DNA from 3 places in the Cytobacillus sp. FSL K6-0129 genome. Region 2 is predicted to be linked to each of the others. Evidence: riboswitches for the same ligand, from Rfam matches in the RefSeq annotation. Region 2 holds a riboswitch; each other region holds the start of a gene.
What was found. Region 2 has a riboswitch for lysine ahead of MHI57_RS10995 (Na+/H+ antiporter NhaC family protein). Riboswitches for the same ligand answer to the same signal wherever they lie in the genome.
Positions count from the first base shown of each region.

Region 1: another riboswitch for lysine. It lies ahead of MHI57_RS08545 (aspartate kinase); the one in region 2 lies ahead of MHI57_RS10995 (Na+/H+ antiporter NhaC family protein).
Region 3: another riboswitch for lysine. It lies ahead of MHI57_RS14405 (transporter substrate-binding domain-containing protein); the one in region 2 lies ahead of MHI57_RS10995 (Na+/H+ antiporter NhaC family protein).

Region 1 is NZ_JBBOXM010000001.1:1,736,237-1,742,208, reverse strand. It holds gene MHI57_RS08560 (electron transfer flavoprotein subunit alpha/FixB family protein) at 1-149, shown strand, start outside; gene trxA (thioredoxin) at 380-697, shown strand; gene uvrC (excinuclease ABC subunit UvrC) at 840-2,612, shown strand; lysine riboswitch at 2,682-2,862, shown strand; gene MHI57_RS08545 (aspartate kinase) at 3,017-4,246, shown strand; gene MHI57_RS08540 (YslB family protein) at 4,344-4,820, opposite strand; gene MHI57_RS08535 (succinate dehydrogenase cytochrome b558 subunit) at 5,268-5,876, shown strand; gene sdhA (succinate dehydrogenase flavoprotein subunit) at 5,949-5,972, shown strand, end outside.
Region 2 is NZ_JBBOXM010000001.1:2,202,529-2,208,500, forward strand. It holds gene MHI57_RS10990 (ABC transporter substrate-binding protein) at 1-932, opposite strand, end outside; gene MHI57_RS10995 (Na+/H+ antiporter NhaC family protein) at 1,412-2,983, opposite strand; lysine riboswitch at 3,156-3,340, opposite strand; gene MHI57_RS11000 (YunC family protein) at 3,465-3,767, opposite strand; gene MHI57_RS11005 (DUF72 domain-containing protein) at 3,829-4,674, opposite strand; gene MHI57_RS11010 (iron ABC transporter permease) at 4,998-5,972, opposite strand, start outside.
Region 3 is NZ_JBBOXM010000001.1:2,893,222-2,899,193, forward strand. It holds gene MHI57_RS14390 (iron-containing alcohol dehydrogenase family protein) at 1-555, shown strand, start outside; gene MHI57_RS14395 (amino acid ABC transporter ATP-binding protein) at 795-1,529, opposite strand; gene MHI57_RS14400 (amino acid ABC transporter permease) at 1,554-2,312, opposite strand; gene MHI57_RS14405 (transporter substrate-binding domain-containing protein) at 2,495-3,340, opposite strand; lysine riboswitch at 3,470-3,654, opposite strand; gene MHI57_RS14410 (methyl-accepting chemotaxis protein) at 3,785-5,272, opposite strand; gene MHI57_RS14415 (ketopantoate reductase family protein) at 5,416-5,972, shown strand, end outside.

The DNA.
Region 1 (5,972 bases), 470 kb from region 2:
GGATGTCCAATTCAAAGATTATTGTTGCCATCAACAAAGATCCAGAAGCGAATATTTTTAAAGTAGCGGATTATGGTATTGTGGGCGACTTATTCGAAGTCCTTCCATTACTAACAAAAGAGTTTAAAGAATTACTTGTAAATGCATAATTTTCGTTTACATCTGATATGAGCGGGTAGAATTTTACTACTCGCTTCTTTACTATGTTGGCAAAAAGATTAATGTTGAATAATATAGACATTGAATCCTTTTTAAAGGTTCAGTATGATACAATAAAAAAATGGGTAATCTATACGAGCAAAATAATAGCATCCATTATTAATCGATGATATACTTTCGATAAGATTTTTTAGTTATTTATTAGGAGGATATAAATATTATGGCTATCACACATGCAACAGATCAAAACTTTACTGCTGAAACTGGTTCAGGTCTTGTACTTGCAGACTTCTGGGCACCATGGTGCGGACCTTGTAAAATGATTGGACCAGTTCTTGAGGAAATTGATGGAGAAATGGGAGATAAAGTAAAAATCGTTAAACTTGATGTTGACGATAACCAAGAAACTGCTGGTAAATTTGGAGTTATGAGCATCCCGACTCTCATCGTGTTTAAAGATGGTGCAGAAGTAGATAAAGTGGTTGGTTTCCAACCGAAAGAAGCATTAGTTGAATTGCTTCAAAAACATGGTGCATAAGAAGTACCATAAAACAAACCCCGGCTTCTACTTTTAGAAGATCGGGGTTTTTTTTACAGTACAAGTATGGCAAAATCAGTAAGAAGGGTATGGTTTCCTCCTGCAATGATATTCTTTTTAGGTATGGATGTGACAGCTAACTATGAATGATAATATAAAAAATAAATTACCTTTATTACCAGCTCAACCAGGTTGTTATTTAATGAAAGATCGCCAAGGGACAATTATTTATGTCGGTAAGGCGAAAGTGCTTCGTAATCGGGTTAAGTCCTATTTTACCGGTTCACATGATGGAAAGACATTAAGGCTTGTAAATGAAATTGACGATTTTGAATATATCGTGACCTCTTCCGATATGGAAGCGTTATTATTAGAGTTAAATTTAATTAAAAAGCATGATCCCAAATATAATGTCATGCTAAAGGATGATAAAAGTTATCCTTTTATTAAATTAACAAATGAAAGACATCCGAGATTAATTACCACGAGAAAAGTAAAAAAAGACAAAGGGAAATATTTTGGGCCATATCCAAATGTGCAGGCGGCCAATGAAACAAAAAGATTATTAGATCGCCTTTATCCTTTAAGAAAATGTAACACCTTACCAGATAGAGTTTGTCTATACTACCATATCGGACAATGTCTAGCTCCTTGTGTAAATGAAGTAAAATCTGACACATACAAACAAATGACAGATGAGATTACTCGTTTCTTAAATGGTGGTTATAAAGAAATCAAAAAAGAACTTTCAACGAAAATGGAAGAAGCGTCCGCAGCGCTAGAGTTTGAGAAAGCAAAGGATTTCAGAGATAAAATTATCCATATAGAAACGACGATGGAAAAACAAAAGATTACAATGACGGATTTTACTGACCGAGATGTGTTTGCTTATGCGGTTGATAAGGGTTGGATGTGTGTACAAGTATTTTTTATTAGGCAAGGGAAACTTATTGAAAGAGATGTATCTATGTTTCCAATCTATAATGAGCCTGAAGAAGAGATGCTCACCTATCTCGGCCGTTTTTATGAACAAGCTAATCATTTTAAACCAAAGGAAATTTACTTGCCAGACTCTGTTGATGTGACGATGGCTGAGCAGCTTTTGGATGTAAAAATATTTATTCCTCAAAGAGGGAGAAAAAAAGAACTAGTGAAACTTGCCTATAAAAATGCAAAGATTGCTTTAAAAGAAAAATTCTCGCTTATTGAACGTGATGAGAAAAGAACGGTGAATGCAATAGAAAGCTTAGGTGAGGAGCTAGGAATTTACACACCCTATCGCATTGAAGCTTTTGATAACTCCAATATCCAGGGTACCGATGCTGTCTCAGCAATGATTGTCTTTATCGATGGTAAGCCTGCAAAAAGGGAGTATCGGAAATATAAGATTAAGTCAGTTAAAGGACCAGATGATTATGAATCTATGAGGGAAGTGACGAGACGGAGATATAGCCGGGTTTTAAAAGAAGGGCTACCCCTACCTGATTTAATTATCATTGATGGTGGAAAAGGACATGTTGAAGTCGTTCGAGATGTGCTTGAGAATGAACTCGGTTTAGATATTCCACTAGCAGGATTAGTCAAAGATGATAAGCATAAAACATCTCAACTTCTTTATGGAAATCCATTAATGATCATTCCCCTCGCTCGAAATAGCCAGGAATTTTATTTATTACAACGTATTCAAGATGAAGTGCATCGATTTGCGATTACATTTCATAGACAAGTTCGTGGAAAGAGTGCATTTCAGTCACTTCTTGATGAAATTGATGGTATTGGGGAAAAAAGAAAAAAGCAGTTATTAAAAGATTTTGGTTCTGTAAAAAAAATGAAATCAGCTAGTGTAGAAGACCTTAGGGAATCTGGCTTACCATTAAAAGTTGCACAAGAACTTTATGAAAAGTTACATGAATAGACATTGTCTGAAAAAAACAAATATGGTATAGTGTTTTTAACTTTATATCAAATCACTTTTTAACTTGAAAGTGAAGGTAGAGGTGCGAGTTTCATTAGTAAAAGTTCCTTAGAAGATTGAGCTTCGTTTGAAGGACTTTGAAAGGGAATATTCGCCGAAGTGAAGAAAGACTCAATATTTTCTTCGCTGGTTCTGCATTGAATAAATGCAGGATTGTCAAGACTATCTGTCTTGGAGGGCTATCTCACTGTGTGTACGTAGATTGTTCATACGTTTGACTACACAGCAATGGGATGGGTTTCATCTCATTGCTTTTTTTTATGCCGAATATGGGTAGAAATGTGTTGGTTGTACATACAGGCGGCAGGGAATAAAAACGAATGACTTGAAAGTAGGGGAGAAAAGTGGGCTTAATTGTACAAAAATTTGGTGGAACCTCCGTAGGCTCGGTTGATCATATTCAAAATGTAGCCAACCGTGTCATTGAAGAAAAAAATAATGGTAATGATATCGTTGTTGTTGTGTCGGCTATGGGCAAAACGACTGATCAATTAGTTGGTATGGCAAAAGAATTATCACCCGCTCCGAGTAAGAGAGAAATGGATATGTTGTTATCTACAGGTGAGCAAGTTACGATCTCTTTATTAACAATTGCACTAAATTCAAAAGGTTATGAGGCAACTTCCTATACGGGCTGGCAAGCAGGGATTAAAACGGAATCAGTACATGGTGACGCAAGAATCACTGATATTGACACAAAACCTGTTTCACAAGAGTTAAAGAAAGGGAGAATTGTTATCGTAGCGGGTTTTCAAGGTTTAAGTGAGACTGGCCAAATAACGACATTAGGTCGGGGTGGCTCTGATACAACAGCCGTAGCTCTTGCAGCAGTATTAAAAGCGGACAAATGTGATATATACACCGATGTAACAGGTGTATTCACAACTGATCCACGCTATATAAAAAATGCAAGAAAGCTTCCATCTATCTCATACGATGAAATGCTTGAATTAGCTAATCTTGGTGCAGGCGTTCTACATCCAAGAGCAGTTGAGTTTGCAAAAAATTACAATGTAAAGCTTGAAGTACGTTCTAGTATGGAACGAGAAGAAGGTACAATTATAGAGGAGGTTGCGGAAATGGAAGAGAACTTAGTTGTTAGAGGGGTTGCTTTTGAAGATGATATTACAAGGGTATCTGTACTAGGGATTAAAGACCCTTTAATAAGCCTTTCATCCATCTTTTCACTCTTGGCGAAAGAACATATAAATGTTGATATTATTATACAAAGTATTACAGATGATAAATCATCAGGCTTATCTTTTTCAATTAAAAACCAAGATCTTACAGAGACTGTAAAAATACTAGAAAAAAATCGAGAAGCATTAAGTTATGATCAGATTGAATGGGAATCACAATTGGCGAAAATCTCGATTGTCGGTTCAGGAATGATTTCAAATCCTGGAGTAGCAGCTGAGATGTTTAATGTATTAGCTGCTAATAACATCGTTGTAAAGATGGTCAGTACATCTGAAATAAAGGTCTCGGCTGTGATCGACCAAGCGCATATGTTAAATGCTGCTCAAGCTTTACATCAAACGTTTAATTTAGCTGGGGATTTAATAAAAAATTAAATGAGCTAGCAGTAGTATAAGATAGGAAAATCCAAACACCATTTAAACGCCTTAAAAAGAATGATGTTTGGATTTTTTTTACTGTTGGGTATATTTATTAGGTGTGGATAAAGTCCTTTTTATCCCATTTGACTGTGAAGAGGACCTTTCCACCTTTTTTACGTGGGTGCTCGAATGTTTCGCAAATCACTTCTTTTTTCTGTTCGATTTGTTGAGCAATAAAACCAGCTTCTAATTGGAATGTTGCGTGAGCATTTTCTTTACAGCGCTTTTGAATGACTTCACTTGTTAACTCGTATTCGATTTCTTTTTTGTTTTCGAGGTTTTTCGTTAATTTTCCCCAACCAGCCTCGACAAAGAAGCTGAATAAGTCTTCTTCTGTTTGAAGAGGATATTTACGTGCTAGTCTCTTGCCTGCCCAGTATAAGATATCTGGTGCGTCTTTACCTAGTAAATCATGTAAAAGTTCTTCTCTAATTAATTCATAGCCAAAGGATGAAATCATTTCTTTGTTTGGTTCAATTGATTCTGCCATGTTTTCGGTTTGTTCTATTTGGGCTTCTTGAGATGGCATATTATGCTAAATCTCCCCTCTTTCATAAAGTCTAATATATACAATTTACTTGGAAAAAACGAATACGTACAGTGAAAAGGGAAAAATTTTTAGTTTGTAAAACTGGTGTAAATTATGGGAATAATCTTAACACTAATAATAATCTAATGTAAATGCATTTTTATGCGTAAAATATGAATATTATTGCGTGATTTAAGCTATTTTAATATACCGCCAAATAGGGTTGAAAAAACTATATCATTGGTTTTTTGAGTGAAACTAGAATAGAAAAAATTTTCGTAATATCGACAAAATCTGTATCCGTTTTCTTGACGCTAATGGGCGATGGGAGTAAAATGGACATGTCATATAAATGTTTTGAAAATGATTTGCATTTTCTTAGTGATGCGAAGGATTTGTTATGTACATATTCAGCGTGTCATGCTACAAATTCAAGGGGGTAAACTTATGGCGGGTAATCGAGAGTTTTTAAATCGCAGATTGCATTCATTACTTGGAGTTATACCTGTTGGGGTCTTTCTGATCCAACACTTAGTAGTGAACCATTTTGCAACTAGGGGAGAAGAGGCATTTAATAGCGCATCACATTTCATGGAAAGTCTTCCTTTTAGATATTTCCTAGAAATATTTATTATTTTCTTACCTTTGTTATATCATGCAATTTACGGTCTTTACATTGCGTTTACAGCAAAAAATAACACTTCAAGATTCGGATTTTTCCGAAACTGGATGTTCTTAGTTCAACGTGTAACCGGTGTAATTACATTGATTTTCATCGTTTGGCATGTTTGGGAGACTCGTATTGCAGCAATGTTCGGTGCCGAAGTAAATTATGATATGATGGCTGATATTTTGTCTAGCCCATTCATGTTAGCATTTTACATCGTTGGTGTATTATCTGCAATTTTCCACTTTGCAAATGGTTTATGGTCCTTCATGGTAAGCTGGGGAATTACAGTATCTCCTAGATCACAATTGATTTCAACTTATGTAACTTTAGTCATTTTTATCGCATTATCAATTGTAGGTATTCGTGCTATTTTTGCTTTCGTGTAATGAATACATACATTTTTCTATAATTTGTTCGGTTTTTTTTAGAGGTATTAGTATTAAGGGAGTGAGTCAGATATGGGTAAAGGAAAGGTTATTGTT
Region 2 (5,972 bases):
TCACCAAACTTTGTTACAAAGGATTGAATTGTCTCGTCTGGATCACCCGAAGAATAATGGTTTGTTATAAATGTGTTATTTAAGGAATCCCCTCCGGCTAATTCAACTAGCTTTGGTGAATCCCAACCGTCAGCACCCATTAGCGGTACGTCAATACCCATTTCACGTCCTTGTTTGACAATAAGTCCTACTTCTTCATAATAACCAGGGATAAAAATAAATTCGGGTTTAGCTGATTTAATTCTTGTAAGTGTGGACCTGAAATCAGTATCCTTCGCCACATAAGATTCTTCGGCAACTATTTTCCCACCTGCTGCTTCGAAAGTTTCTTTAAAGGAAGCTGCTAAACCTTTTGCGTAATCACTTGCATTATCAGCATAGATAGCTACATTTTTAACTCCTAATTCATTGGCAGCAAAATTAGCTGCCACTGTTCCTTGGAAAGGATCAATAAACGATGTACGGAATACAAAATCATTTAAGCTTCCATCATCATTCACTGTTACATTCGGACTCGTACCTGAAGGAGAAAGCAATACCGTCTCTGAATTATTAGCCACTTGTGCTTGAGCAACTGTATTTCCACTTGTAGCAGACCCAATAATAGCTACGACATCATCATTTTCCGTTAATTTAATAGCTGCATTGGTTGCTTCTGCTGCATCCGATTTATTATCTACTTTTACAATTTCTATCTCTTTACCGTCGATTCCACCATCTTTATTAATTTCATCCACAGCCAATTCGATTCCTTCAGCAATTCCTTCACCATATGAGGCAACTGCACCAGAAAGTTCTAGGTTGGCACCTATCTTGACAGTATCACCAGACTCACCACCACCTGCACTATCACTACCACAGCCAGCAAGGAAACCTGCAGCTCCTATGGTAGAAGCTAAAAGAACAGCGGTCATTCTCTTTTTAAATAACATAATGATCCCCCTTTTTTTGATTATTCCAACAACTAAGAGCATGGTTCAAATCCCCCATATAAACCCCACAAGAAAAGATACCACACAAAAAAAGTAGACTAAAATAACCAAAATGTAATATTTTTCTGATAATTGCTATAAATCTAAAAATAGTATAGTATCATTTTATTCATCTGTCAAAACAATCTTTGTGAATAATATTAATATTTAGAAATCTATTAATAGTTTAGAGCGTTAAAGGGTTTCTCTTTACTATGTTTTGTTTGTAAAACTCTATCATTATATTCATAAAATAATTAATAGTAGATAGGTATAATGTAGTTCAGTTAATTGTTAATAATTAGCAATTAAAAATAACTAGCTACTTTTATATAAAGTAAAATAACTTTGCTTATGTAGTGATTTTAGACTTGTAGGATAGAAAAAGAGGAATGAACCGACGAGTTCATTCCTCCTTCCTATATTGTTCAAAAGAATTATTATATCATCTTCTCGGTTTTTGTACCGAACATTTTAACAACAAGGAAAATCCCCGCCATCATAACAATCAAAGCAGCTAATGCAATGATTACACTTCCACTTACACCCAAAATGATATAAGAGATGGCCGCAGCAACAGCTGCTGTAAAGGCATAAGGAAACTGTGTAATGACATGGTCAATCAAATTACTCCCTGCACCTGTGGCGGATAAAATAGAAGTATCAGAAATCGGTGAAGCATGATCTCCGAATACTGCACCTCCAAGTACAGCTGCCATTGCAGGAATCAGCAAGGATATATCTGTAGCTACAGCAATATCACCAGCTATTGGAAGAAGAATGCCAAATGATCCCCAAGATGTACCTGTACTAAATGCCATAAGTGCCGCAATAATAAATAGGATAACAGGGATAAAATCATGACTCAGATTCGATTGATTAATAACGCTAGCCAAGTACTCCCCTGTACCTAGTTGACTAATCAAATCTCCGAGTAACCAGGCAAAAATTAAGATCAATACTGATCCAAACATAGATTTCATCCCAACCCATGTAGCTTTCAAATAAAAATTACTCGTTAGTTTATCATCTTTCTTTAATACTTGAGCAAATTGTACGTAAGCAACAGCTAAACTCAATAATCCTCCGACAATTAATGATAAGGCCACATCTGTGTTTTCTAATAAGGATACTAACGACACATTCCCCTCTGCACCATTAATGCCTGTCCAAGCCATCATACTCACTGTTCCAATAAATAAAACAATGATTGGCCAAACAAGATGACCAACAGTCCCTTTCGTACTAATAGGTAATTCTTCTTGAACTTCGTCTTTCAACTGTTTCTTCTTATCAAATAGAATTCCTTGTTCAATAGCTTGTTTCTCATGTTTCTTCATCGGACCAAAGTCAATTTGCCCAACAACAATGATAAACACCATTATGATTGCCGCCCACACATAAAAATTTAACGGAATGATTTGCATGAAAGCAGAGAAAGCACTATAATCAGTTATTTTATGAGACACTAAAATCGAGCCAATTAAGGCGATAATTGATGCTCCCCAACTTGATATAGGCGAAATAACACATAAAGGTGCGGATGTTGAATCAATTAAATAAGCAAGCTTTACACGTGATACTTTTTGTCGATCGGTAACAGGTCGAGATACCTGTCCAACTGTTAGCGCATTAAAATAATCATCTATAAACAAAATCATACCTAAAACTACGGTTAATAACTGTGCACCCACTCTCGTTTTCACACGCTTCATTGCCCATTCACCAAAGGCACGACTACCACCCGATAGTGAAATAAATGCAGTAATGCTACCAAGAATAAGTAAGAATAATAGAATGAATATATTCCAAGTATTTAACCCTTCATCTGTTATAAAAAGTGCTATAAACGACGAGAAAAATATTTGTAGCGTATCTAGCGGTTGATATCCTCCAATTATGATAGCTGCTGTTAACGCCCCTAAACCAAGGGAGAGAATCACCCTTTTTGTTAGTATAACCAAAAGCATCGCTACCAAAGGTGGCAGCACAGAAATAAATGTACCTGTCATAAAAAGACCTCCTATTAGTATAGGAGCTATAGACATGAACGAATGCGTCTCATATCAATTAACGATCAGAGAAAGGTATCCTCCACTTTTCTTTGATCCTTAATTGATAATAAAAAAAGAGTAACGATAGAGATTCTATCATTACCCTTCAAGAAGTAACGTTATTCTCCATCACGACTGTAGCTCCCCATTATGGTTAATATACCTCCATAATGACAGTGTTACTCCTATTAAGAGCAACCCCAACAAATAAATATTGACGTACCTATTTGCTTCGGCAAATCTCCCTTTTATCAAAGTTCACTGTTGTCATCCTCACATTGATTACTAATGATGATTTGCGCCTCTACCCCATCGGATTGATAAGGCATTATTCAATTGTTATACATTATATCAAAATATAATTATTTATGCAAAACTCTATCAAAACCTAAAATATTCATAAATTTATTATTTTTAAGATATAGTAGGATACTATAACCTATACCATTCTTAATAGCGCTTCTCTACCGATCATCCCATTTTTAATGCCTAATTCCTCTGCAGCAAAAGTGACTGATTCAAGTGGTGCATCTATTAGCTGTTGAATCGTTTTTACCCCTACTGCTCTACCAGCAATGACATGGCGATCTTTTAATTTTTCATTTAATAACGCAACGTCTAATGCACCACACATGATATATCCTTTATCATTTGATACGACTAACAAATTAGTTTTTGGCAGCTCAACGGATACAGTCATAAACGTATGACCATCCAAAATAACAGGCTTTAATTCAACCATGACCGTCCCCCCTTCCCTTTAACAATTTATGTTATAGGTAGAGATTCGGTGTACTCATTAGTTAAAATAAACCGAGTTGTTTTGGAGCTAATCCCTCATATTCAATTCCTAATATTTCTAGAATTTCCTTCGCATTATCCGCTGCGTCACCACCAGAATTATTATTAAATAGTACATAGACCTCCTTCGCCTCTTTTTGTAATTGCTTTAATCGCTCTGCCCACTCCAATAATTCCTGGTGATTATAACGGTATAGATAGCGAACTTCACGCCAATTTGGTTGTTTTTTATTTTGCCATCCATGAACATTACGACCGTGCAAGCGGACTAGTACAATTGGATTACCGCAAGTATGCATCACAATTGGAACAGACCCCTCCCCTGCTTGTGGTTCATCACAAACGGTATGTATCCATTTCTCTTCCTTGATAAAATTTAAAGTACCTTCTATAAACGCATCTTGATACCAAGACTGATGACGAAATTCAACAGCACATGGTATTTCTCCCATTTGCTGTTTACACCAGCGTAAATATTGCACGTTTTCCTTTTTACAATTAAACCACGGTGGAAATTGAAATAGGACCATCGCTAACTTATTTTCTCTTATATAAGGGGCAAGCGACGCTTTAAAAGCAGCAAACATTTCTTCCTTTGTCTCAAAAGGAATCTCCCCCCTTTGATGCCCCGTCATCCCCTGATAAGCTTTCACAACAAATTTAAATGAAGCAGGCGTTTCCCTCACCCACTTTTCCCCGTTCCTTTCTGGCTGTACGGCATAAAAGGAAGCGTCTACCTCAACTGTTGGAAAATGAGCGCCATATTCTAATAGTTTATCTCGGTTAGATATACGCTCCGTATATAGGCTGTCATGATCTCCCCATCCAGTTAAACCAATCCTAATCATTCCATCACCTCATCTACCAATAATCTTCATACTGATTATTTTACCTAAAGGATATAACCATAAACAAGAAGGGCAATGAAATAAGTGAAAAAGAATCAGTCAAAACAGAAAAGAAGATTCTTAGAACATTTCATTGGCCCATTTTCTTATTTTGTGATTGTTCATCGGTATCGAAAAAGGAACCCTTACACAGTAATAAGGAAAAGCATATAGAAAAAGTAACTTATGGAAATGGTATAAATCAAATATTCGTTTTTTACTATGAGTTAAAAAGAAAAAAAAATAACCCGAACCATTGTTCAGATTATTTTTTATTAAACAGGTTAACTCGCTTTGATTTTGTTCGTTTTTTTCAATAAATAAAGTAAGTATGGTGCACCAATTAAAGAAACAATTATTCCAGCAGGTATTTCTTTCGGAGCTAAAACGACTCTTCCAAGAAAATCAGCTGAAATAAGTAAAATCCCGCCAATTACTATGGTTAATGGCAGTAATTGTAGTAGCTTCGGACCGACCAGTTGTCTAGCAATATGTGGAGCTAGTAAACCGATAAACCCAATTGCCCCAACCACTGATACACTGATGCTTGACAACATAACAGCTAGTATAATCATAAACATACGCATTTTACTTGTTTTCACACCTAAACCAATGGATAGTTCATCACTCAATGATAAGATCTCGAATGTATTGGCCATATAGAGAATAACCGGAAATAGTAGTAACGATGTTATCATCACAATTACTAGATCACTCCAGCTTGTCCCATAGGTGCTACCAGCAAGCCATGTTAAAGCTTGTGATGCATGAAGGTTCGCACGTACTAATAAAACCTGTATAATAGCAGAACCTACCGCGGATACAGCAACACCCATTAATAATAGAATCATCGGTTGATAACCGCTCCGCGCACTAATAAACAATACAATTCCCATTGTGATAAGTGCACCAATTAATGCACCAATTGGAATAAGGACAAAGGGGGCTTGTGGAAAAACAATGAGAACCAACATCGCCACTACACTTGCACCTGAAGTCACACCTAAAACAGAAGCGTCAGCAAGTGGGTTTCGTAAAACAGTCTGCATCATTAAACCGCTAGCCGCCATCATCATACCAATTCCGAAGCTGACAACCACTCGAGGCAAGCGAAAATCCCAAACGAAGGTATTATACATCAATTCTCTTGGCAATTCTAAAAGACTAGTGAAACTTGTTCCCCCAAACGAAAGGCTAAACCCTACTAATCCAAGAACGGCGAGAGATATGAGGACATAAAATCTTTTAACATGCTTAAT
Region 3 (5,972 bases), 690 kb from region 2:
GATGCTCTTGCTCTTCAAGCGATTCGCATGCTCTGGACCTATTTACCACAAACCTATGCTCATGCAGACAATTTAGAAGCAAGGGGGCAAGTCCATCTTGCTAGTACATTGGCTGGCATGTCATTTAGCCTCGGTGGATTAGGGATTGTTCATTCCTTATCACATCCAATGTCTGCACGCTACGGTGTCCCCCATGGACTTGCGAATGCTGTGATACTACCAAAAGTGATTGCCTACAATCTTCCAGCATCAACAGAAAAATATGCAACAATTGCACGCATGATTGATCCATCCTTACATTCCGTTAGTATGCAACAAGCAGGCAAAACTCTTATTCCATTAGTAGAAGAATTAATGCATTCTATTGATATTCCACAAAATTTTGCGCATCTCGACCACCACTTTACAGATGAAGATATCGCCCAACTAGCAGAAGATGCAATGAACGATCATGGAACCGTACATTATAATCCAAGAAAAGCAGTGAAAGAAGATATTGAAGCCATTTATAAAAAGGTCTTACCTGTGAATATAGACGAGAAAATTTATCATTAACTAAGAAAAAAGAGCAGTCCTTCCGAGCTAGACATGAATAAGCTTAATTCTGGAGCGGAAATACGACAGCATAAGTTGATCTTACGAATGTAGTTCATTCATCTTTGTCGCGGCTCAACTTCTACCAAAGGACCGACAAACTTCTGATCCAATTCCAAAGCTTTTAACAACGTTCCGTACGAGAGGCTAAAACTAAAAGAAGCCAACCCAATTTAATTATTAAATCGGGCAAGCTTCTTTTAGTTACGTGTACGTTGTAGGAAAGCTTTGGTTCTTTCCATTTTGGGGTTATTGAATAGTTGCTCTGGTGTCCCTTCTTCAGCAATGACGCCTTTATCCATGAAGACAACGCGATCCGACACTTCACGGGCGAATTCCATTTCATGGGTGACAATAAGCATGGTCAGGCCTGTGCCAGCCAGTTCCTTCATCACCTTTAACACTTCGCCAACCATTTCAGGATCGAGTGCTGAGGTTGGTTCATCAAACAACATCACATCTGGCTCCATTGAAAGTGCTCTTGCAATCGCCACACGCTGTTTTTGACCTCCGGAAAGCTGTCTTGGTTTAGCTTCTACATAAGCCTCCATCCCGACCACACGCAAATATTTCTTCGCGATTTTTTCTGCTTCCTCTTTTGAACGCTTTAATACTTTTATTTGCCCAACAACACAATTTCCCAATACATTATGGTTATTAAATAGATTAAAAGATTGAAAAACCATGCCGAGATTTTTACGATATTGATGGACATTATGTTTATCGTCGAGGATATTTTCACCGTTATAGATAATTTGTCCACCACTTGGTTTTTCTAATAGATTGACACATCTTAATAGGGTCGATTTCCCAGACCCTGATGAGCCGATGATTGTAACTACTTCTCCTTTATTCACTGAGAAGTTAATATCTTTTAATACTTCATGACTACCAAAAGACTTACTTAACCCTTGAATATCAACAACTGTATTCACTTTTCCAACTCTCCTTTCCGCCACCTATGCTCCTGTTGTTTTTCTTTTGATATCTTCTGCCGTATCCATTTCACCTGCAACGACGTAATTTTCCGGTCCATCCATTCTTCTTTCAATATAGCGTAGAATTAATGTAACGGTATAAGTCATAACGAAATAAATAATACAAACAACAAAGAATGACTCAAAGTAGCGGAAATTATTCCCTGCAATTGAATTCGTTTGGAAAAATAATTCAGATATAGAAATCACGCTTAACACGGCAGTATCTTTTATATTAATGATAAATTGATTACCTGTAGCTGGAAGAATGTTTCGAATGACCTGAGGTAAAACAACATTCATCATTGTTTGCAAATGGTTCATCCCAATGGCTTGGGCTGCCTCATATTGACCTGGGTCGACAGAAATAATCCCTCCACGAACAATCTCAGCCATATAAGCACCCGTGTTAATGGAAACAATAACGATACCAGCAATGAGCGGATCCATTTGATAGCCAAAGGCCATTGCTGCCCCGTAAAAAATAACCATTGCCTGTACAATCATTGGTGTGCCTCTAAAGAATTCAATATAAGCAGATAACAAGAAATTCACTATTTTTAATAACAACCGTTTAGGACCATTCTCAGGTATTGGTATTGTTCGAAGAATGCCTGACAACAAACCAATTAGGGCACCGAAAACGGTACCAATTAAGGCAATGACTAATGTCACACCGGCGCCTCGTAAAAACATTGGCCAATATTCGACAACGATGCGAATAATCCATTCTATACTCATAACAATGATCTCCTTTTCTCTCATCATGATTGGCCATTACCAATCAATCTGCTAAGGATTTGCGCTTCAAAGGTTTAATACGACGGAGAGGATGCGCTACCCTAGTTGTTTATTTCTCATGTCTCTCCTAACCTTCTTCTCGATATAAAACCGGCTACATCTCATGCAGCCGGCTCATTTAGTTATTCTGCCGCTGGCTGATTCTCAATAGCAGCATCCATTAATTCTTTTTGCTCTTCTTCAGAAATATCTGCAAGGATTTCATTGATTTTATCTGTTAATTCGCTACCTTTTTTCACCCCTACTGCAATGGCAGTATCTTCTTCACTTGTCTCAAATCCTTCAGTAAATTCAACCATCGCAAAGTTATCATTAGCAGCTGAAGCACTTACACCTTCCGGACGTTCAGAAACATAGCCGTCAATAATTCCAGACTCTAATGCAACACGCATAGCAGGGAAGCTCTCCATAGCTGTTTGCTGTTGTACGCCGTCAATTTGATCAATTACTGAATAATGAAATGTATTTAATTGGGCAGTAACCTTTGCCCCACTGAAGTCTTGAATGGATGTGGCATTTTCGTAATCGCCACCTTTTTTCACTACCATGACTAAATCAGATTCGTAATAGTTATCGGAAAAATCAATCGTTTCTTTTCGTTCTGCTGTTGGTGACATACCAGCAATAATAGCGTCAATTTTATCTGAACTTAATGATGGTACTAATCCATCCCATTTTGTTTTCACAATTACTAACTCTTTTCCTAAACCTTCTGCTATCTTCTTCGCAATCTCAACATCGTAACCGCCTGCAAACTCTGAATTACCTTCAATTGCTACTGCGCCATTGCTATCATCCATTTGCGTCCAGTTAAATGGCGCATAACCCGCCTCTAGTCCTACGCGAAAAACGTCTTTATCTTCTCCACCTGAACCTGTGCTTCCTTCAGCCTCATCATTTGAACCACAAGCAGCTAGAAACATACTCAGTACTAAAGCCATAGCTAGTAAAGCAAATCTCTTTTTCATCTCTATTCCCCCTAATATATTTTTCTACTAATTAAACTATTCCGAATTAAGAAAAAGAATAACAAAAAAAGACCTGAGATGAACTCAGGTCCTTGTTATTCTTCCGCCTAAATCCTCTACTTTTCCCATTTTAGAGATAGTGCACCTTAATAAATCGGGTAAATTTATTAAGACAGTCCTGCAATTATTCACTGCAGACCCAACATGCTATACAAACGGGTATAGCACATTTCGGCGATATTTCCTTCTCTTTAGTCTCATCATGCCTTATCACTCTACTAAAGACTGTTAAATACCGCGCCTCTACCCCACCAGAAAAAGTGAGGTTTATTCAATTTGATATCTATTAGGCTACAATAGTTTAATAGCGTCTGTCAATATAAACTCTATGGAAAATTGGTCCTTTTTTCGCACAACCTTTTGATTAGAGCATAATTACCAATGTTAAGCTTGTTGGCTTGAAGCTAACTCTTTTAACTGTATGCTCAAACGATTAATATCCGCTACCGAATGATTTACGTTTGACACCATCTCATGTTCATCTTCTATGATAGCAACGATTTCCTCTGTAGCTGCGGCGTTCTCCTCTGATATATTTGCCATATTTTCAATCTGCTCTTGAATTTGTTCAAATTTTTCTGTGGCAGCGGAAACTTCATTGACACCTCTCACTAACTCTAAGTTGTTTTCTTGTAATGATGTTTGTATCTCGTTGAAAAAGGCAGATATCTCTGTTAGAAGTGCTTGTCCCTGCTTTACAGCACCTTCCCCTTCAAGAGAGCTTTTACGTGCTTCAAGAGACTGAGTGAAAAGAGTATTCGTCACTTCAGAGATCGCCACCGTGATTTCAGCACTTTGCTCAGCTAACTTCCTTACTTCATCTGCAACGACCGCAAACCCTCGCCCATGCTCTCCGGCTCTTGCTGATTCAATTGCTGCATTTAATGCGAGTAAATTAGTTTGATCGGCAATTTGTTTAATGCCTGCTAATAATTTATTCACTTGTTCCATACTTGAATGAACATCTGATACCGTCGATGCTGTCACACTAATCGTTGTATTTACAGTATTCATATGCGATGTAACATCGACTATCTTATTTAAACCATCTTGTACTTTCTCATTCATATTCTCCGACTTTTCTACGACACCTTCTGAAATGGCAACAGATTCTTTTGTATTTTGTAAAGACTGACTCATAGAATCATTGACAATATTTAAGCTGTTCGCTTCTTCTTGAATACTTGTAGCCATCTGTTGAGCAGCTTCTAATACTTGTTGACTTGACTCATGTATCGTTTCAATATTTTGCTTAAAAAGTCCAATATGATTTTCTAGAGTCACTGTACCTTTATCTATTGAACCAAAGGTGTCTTGCAACTGTATGAGGAGGTCCTTTGACTCCGTTTCTTTTTGCTCTGCTTGGTCAATTAATTCCCTACCCCAACTAGCTAATAAATAAAATAAGTACAAAATCCCGTTGGCGACAAGAATAATAGTAAAAATACTCCGGACACTATTACTTTCTCCTAATAACTGATGGCCAATTATAAAGTAGGTAGCAATAAAACTAACATTATAGAATACAGAAAAAGCAACAATCATTTCTTTCTTAAAATATAGCACCACCATTGCAATCGTTAAGAATAAAATATAATGCTTATTCAATGCATATCCGTCCACAAAAAAGAGCATCATCACAATGAGGTTTGGTATAGCAGCATATAAAAAGCCCTTTACGTAATCATTGATACGCAAAAAATACAGAACAATAGCCATGACAATGACAGAAATCCCAGCACACATAATGACAATTGTATCGCTCAAACCCCGGTCAATAACAATAGGTAAGACTAATAAAACAGCTAATGTCATCAATCCCCACATATTCACTTTATGAACTCTTAATAATTCATTCTTTTGCGTACCCAATTATTTTTCCTCCTAATTTAATCCAAAAACAAGGACTTTAAGCCTATTATTTGGGTTTTTTTTCTTTTATTTCTATTATTTATTTCGGTATGATTAACTTTTATGTTAGTGCTTTACAACTAAATATTTTAGGAGGATGCATAATGAGAATTGCTATCATGGGAACAGGATCTTTAGGGACGATTATTGGGGCACACTTATCAAAAGGGGCACATCATGTGGAATGCATCGATGTAAATACTGACCATATTAATGCCTTAAACAGTAACGGCGCAACAGTTGTGGGGACTGTAAACTTGCAGGCTTCTGTGAAAGCCATCACGCCACATGAAATGACTGGCATTTATGACCTTGTCTTACTTTTAACAAAGCAAGTATACAATAAATCAGTGCTCCTACAACTTCAAGCGCATATGAACGAAGCAAGTATATTACTCTCTTTACAAAATGGTGTTCCAGAAGAAAGTTTAGTAGAATCACTTGGTTCATCCATCATTATTTGTGGTTCTGTAGAGTTTGGTGCTACTTGGGTAAAACCAGGTGTATCACAATTAACATCAGACAAAGAGGCATTCTCTGCTCACGCTTTTCAAATTGGTGAGTTAGACGGACAGATTACTGACCGCGTGAACCTAGTAAAAACCGTTCTTGAAGATGTCGGTGGCACAATCGTTTCAAATAATCTAATCGGTACAAAATG